One region of the Halomonas sp. AOP30-A1-24 genome, then DNA from elsewhere that is predicted to be linked to it. Evidence: predicted binding sites of a transcription regulator. Region 1 holds the regulator's gene; the other holds the start of a gene.

Region 1 (2,477 bases):
CGCGAGCTTGTGCTTTTTCCTTGTGCTTAACGAGTTGACGATCAATTTTGTCTGCTAAGGCGTCAATAGCGGCATACATATCGACATCTTCGGCGTCGGCATGTAAGTCGGCGCCTGCCGCATGAAGGGTGCACGCGGCATGTTGGCGCTCCTTCTCAATAGATAAGGTGACTTGTACCGTGGTGATGTGGTCGTAATGACGTTCGATGCGTTCAAGTTTTTCATTAACGTAGTCACGCAAGGCGTCAGTCAGTTCTACATGATGACCCGTGATATTTACTTGCATTGACGTGCTCCTTATCCATCGGACTGAATTTCGATTGTAACCCTTTTTACGGTGTTGCAAAGCCCCTGTCGCGAGTTTTGCCATTTCTCTTGTAACGACTAACGCAAACGACGACGTTCACTTGATGAGGGAATGCCCAGCGACTCACGATATTTCGCCACCGTACGGCGTGCCACTGTGATGCCGCCATCTCCCAGTAATGTCACCAAACGACTGTCCGAAAGAGGTTTGCCGGGAGGCTCATCTTGAATCAACTTTTTAAGCCGGGCGCGAATCGCGGTGCTTGAGTGGCTGTCTGCGCCATCTTGCCCGCTAATTTGGCTTGAGAAAAAGTACTTAAGTTCGAAGACACCCCGTGGGGTATGGATATATTTTTGTGTGGTGACCCGAGAAATGGTTGATTCGTGCATCTCAACCGCCTCGGCAATATCGGCAAGAATCAACGGCTTCATCGCTTCTTCACCGTGCTCTAAAAAACCGATTTGGCGAGTGATAATCTCGCGCCCTACGCGTAGAAGCGTGTCGTTGCGGCTGGACAAGCTTTTGATTAGCCAGCGCGCTTCTTGCAAGTGCTCTTTTAAAAACTGGTTATCCTGACTCTTGTCTGCACGCTTGATTAAACTGGCGTAGTCGGGCTGGATACGCAGCCGAGGCAGGGCTTCAGGGTTTAGCTCCAGGTGCCAGCCTTCATGATCATGACGTACGACCAGGTCGGGCGTGATATAGCTATCGTCGGTGACGCCATAAGCGCTGCCTGGGCGTGGGTCCAGGCTTCGGATCAGACCGATCACATCGTCTAGCTGCTCATCGTCCAGGCTTAGGCGGCGCTTTAATAGGCGCATGTCATTTTTGCCCAGCGCTTCAAGAAACTGGCGAACCAATCGGCGCGCGGGAACCAGTAGGGGCGTGTCGTCGGGGAGCGTTGCAAGCTGAAGCATCAAACATTCGCGCAAGTCACGGGCGAAGACGCCCGTTGGCTCGAACTGCTGTAAGCGCATCAGAGTGGTTTCCAACTCTCGCTGGCTGAGACCTTCGATGCTCTGAGCACGTAACCCATCGCGGATATCGTTGAGCGGCTGCGTCAGGTAGCCATTGGCGTCCAGTGCATCAATCAGACTTTCGGCGATTAGCTGCTCACGAGCCGTAAAGTCGGTCATCGCCAGCTGCCAAAGGAGATGTCCATGCAGGCTTTGTCCCGCGGCCTGGCGTTCAAAATCGGGGCCTTCGCTGCTGCCAGAGCTACCCATGTCCTGGTAAGTGTCAGACCAGTCGCTATCGACAGACAGTTCCTCGGGAATGCTTTCTGACCACTCCTCGTCAGGTGTTTCGACGGTCGCCTGCTCGCCGAACTCGTCTTCCTGCTCCAGCATTGGGTTGGCATCCAGTGCCTGCTGAATTTCCTGACGTAGATCCAATGTCGATAGCTGTAGCAGTGCAATCGCTTGCTGCAGCTGAGGTGTCATGGTCAGCTGCGTACCGATACGCAATTGGAGAGAAGCTTTCATGACCATCTGAGAACCACTCGTTAATCGGAAAGCTTCACCCTAGTGCGAGTCATGTTGTTGTGCAAGTGCAATAAGCATGCCACTGATAAAATTTTTACTGCAGATCACTGTTTAGCGGTGAAATTAAATTCATAAGCGAAAATCAGCACCCAGGTAAACTTCCCTCACTTTTTGGTTATCAAGGATAGTCTGAGGGCTGCCGCCAGCAATAATGTGGCCGTCACCGACAATATAGGCGATATCGCAAATATCCAGTGTTTCTCGGACGTTATGATCAGTAATTAGCACGCCAATGTGGCGCTGTTTTAAGGCGCGAATAATGCTCTTGATTTCACCAACCGAGATGGGATCGACACCTGCAAATGGCTCGTCCAGCAAGATAAACGCGGGCTCTGTGGCCAAGGAGCGGGCAATTTCGACGCGCCGCCGCTCGCCGCCGGAAAGGCTCATGCCCAGGTTGTCACGGATGTGGGTAATATGAAAGTCGTCAAGCAGGGCCTCAAGCCGCTGCTCTCGTCCTGCCCTGTCCAGATCTTTGCGGGTTTCCAGAATCGCCATAATATTATCCGCAACCGATAGCTTGCGAAAAATAGACGCTTCCTGGGGTAGATAGCCAATGCCGGCCATCGCGCGTTCGTGCATGGGAACGCGGGTTAAGTCTTGCTCGTCGATACGCACCCTACCCG
Region 2 (2,477 bases), on a different contig from region 1:
GCCCGGCGCACAAGCGCCAGCGCTTCATCCACATCAAACGGCTTGGGCAGGTACTCAAACGCACCGCCTTGATAAGAGGCCACTGCGCTGTCGAGGTCCGAATGAGCGGTCATGATGATGACGGGCAAATCCGGATGCGCCTCGCGAATGTGCGACATCAGATCCAGCCCATCAATGCCCGGCATACGAATGTCAGTCACCAGCACATCCGGTGGGGTTTTCAGCAGTCGTTCCAGTACGGTATCGGCGCGTTCTATGCACTCTACATCAAGATCCGGCTGCGCCAATGCACGTTCAAGCACCCAGCGGATAGCGCGATCGTCATCCACAACGACCACCCGTGCAACCTCGTTACGTGTCGCCTCTATCATGATGCTTCTCCGGTGCAATTAATAACCAATGGAATCAGTAAGCGGAACTCGGTGTGCCCGGGCCGTGAGTCACATTCAATCAAGCCTTGATGCTGATGCAGGATCGACTGAGCGATGGACAACCCCAATCCGCTGCCTTCAGCACGCCCTGACACCATCGGGTAGAAGAGCGTTTCTTTAAGCCCTTCCGGGATGCCAGGGCCGTTGTCGACCACACCCACCTCGCTCACTAACCGGTGGCGCTCAGCCCCCAGGGTAAACTGACGCCGTGCGCGGGTGCGCAGCATCAATTCGGGCACAGGGGTCTCGGCATCGCTCATGGCCTGCACGGCGTTTCTGGCCACGTTAAGCACGGCCTGGATCATCTGCGCCTCATCCCCGGAAAGGTCCGGCAGGCTAGGGTCGTAATCGCGGTGGATGGTGATATTCGGATGTTCAGCCACCAGCAGCGTTCTTACCCGCTCCAGCACTTTGTGGATGTTCACCGGCGCGTGCTTAACAATGCGATTCGGGCCAAGCATCGAATCCACCAGATCACGCAAGCGGTCAACCTCCTCCACGATGATATGGGTAAACTCACGCAATTCAGGCTTATCCAGGTCACGCTCTAATAGCTGAGCCGCCCCGCGGATGCCGCCCAGCGGATTTTTCACTTCATGGGCCAAGCCTCGGGCTAGCACTTTGATGGTTTCCTGGCGCGTGGTTAGCGCTTCCTCGCGGGAAATTTGCATCAAGCGGTCACGAGGTTCTACTTCCAGCAGAAGCTCGTCTGCCGACAGGGGCGTCACGGTGTAATCCACCGTCAGCGCTTCACCGTTAACCGGGGTAATGCGCGCCTCGCGCTGGGTGTAGGGATGAAAGGCATCCCGCGCCTTGGCCAACACCTGGTCAATACTTTCATCACCGCCCAGCAGGGTATCCTGGCTGCTCCCCTGCACACGGCTAAAGCTTACTGCCAACAGCGCTTCGGCGGCAGGGTTCATCCAGCGTACGCGGAGCTCACCGTCCAGCAGCAGCACTGCCATGGAGAGATGTTCTAGTAAACGCTGATACATGAAGTGTCCTGAATGTCGCTGATAAAAACGTTCAATACGCAAGAGAAACTGCAAAAAGCACGCCAGGTTGGCCCCTTTCATCAGCATGCACGCCTTATGGGCGCCAAGCCTTGATTCAACGAGCGTTAAGCGCGCAACCTGCCATGGTGCGATCCACCACATGCACTATTTTAGTGCATGGAGTACCGTTAAGGCGCACCCTCTCACTGGTTAAGTGCAATAAAAAACCCCGCCGAAGCGGGGTTTTAGGGCTATCGCGTCAAAACGCGATTAGCAGCTGTAGTACATATCAAATTCGATAGGGTGCGTGGTCATGCGAATACGCTCTACTTCTTCCATCTTGAGTTCGATATAGGCATCAATCATATCGTCGGTGAACACGCCACCTTCGGTCAGGAACGCACGGTCAGCGTCGAGCGCTTCCAGAGCCTGGTCCAGGCTGTTGGCAACGGTCGGTACCAACTTGCCTTCTTCTGGCGGCAGGTCGTACAGGTTCTTGTCCATGGCATCGCCAGGATGAATCTTGTTCTTGATGCCGTCGATACCTGCCATTAGCAGGGCAGCAAACGACAGGTACGGGTTAGCGGTCGGGTCAGGGAAGCGGGTTTCAACGCGCTTGCCTTTGGGGCTGACCGTATAGGGAATCCGGATAGAGGCGGAACGGTTACGGGCGCTGTAAGCCAGCATAACCGGCGCTTCAAACCCCGGCACCAAACGCTTGTACGAGTTGGTAGAGGCGTTGGTGAAGGCGTTCAGAGCGCGTGCGTGCTTGATCACACCGCCGATGTAATACAGCGCCATTTCCGACAGGCCTGCGTATTCATCACCGGCAAACTGGTTCTGACCATCTTTCCAGAACGACTGGTGAATATGCATACCAGAACCGTTGTCGCCAACCAGCGGCTTGGGCATGAAGGTCGCGGTTTTGCCGTACGCGTGGGCCACGTTGTGGATCACGTACTTCATTTCCTGAACTTCGTCCGCCTTCTTCACCAGCGTATTGAATTTAACGCCGATCTCGTTCTGCCCCGCATTCGCCACTTCGTGGTGG

The links. Region 1 encodes sigma-54, which starts transcription at its own class of promoters, with help from an activator protein. Its sites were predicted from a motif close to TGGCACNNNNNTTGCTNT; they were not measured.
Region 2: the regulator sigma-54 is predicted to act here: its motif matches at 1,474-1,491, upstream of glnL (nitrogen regulation protein NR(II)).

The regions. Positions count from the first base shown of each region.
Region 1 is NZ_JBQSXL010000002.1:120,857-123,333, reverse strand. It holds gene hpf (ribosome hibernation-promoting factor, HPF/YfiA family) at 1-286, opposite strand, end outside; gene ACT3TJ_RS01785 (RNA polymerase factor sigma-54) at 385-1,797, opposite strand; gene lptB (LPS export ABC transporter ATP-binding protein) at 1,921-2,477, opposite strand, start outside.
Region 2 is NZ_JBQSXL010000001.1:90,018-92,494, forward strand. It holds gene ntrC (nitrogen regulation protein NR(I)) at 1-371, opposite strand, end outside; gene glnL (nitrogen regulation protein NR(II)) at 368-1,426, opposite strand; gene glnA (glutamate--ammonia ligase) at 1,697-2,477, opposite strand, start outside.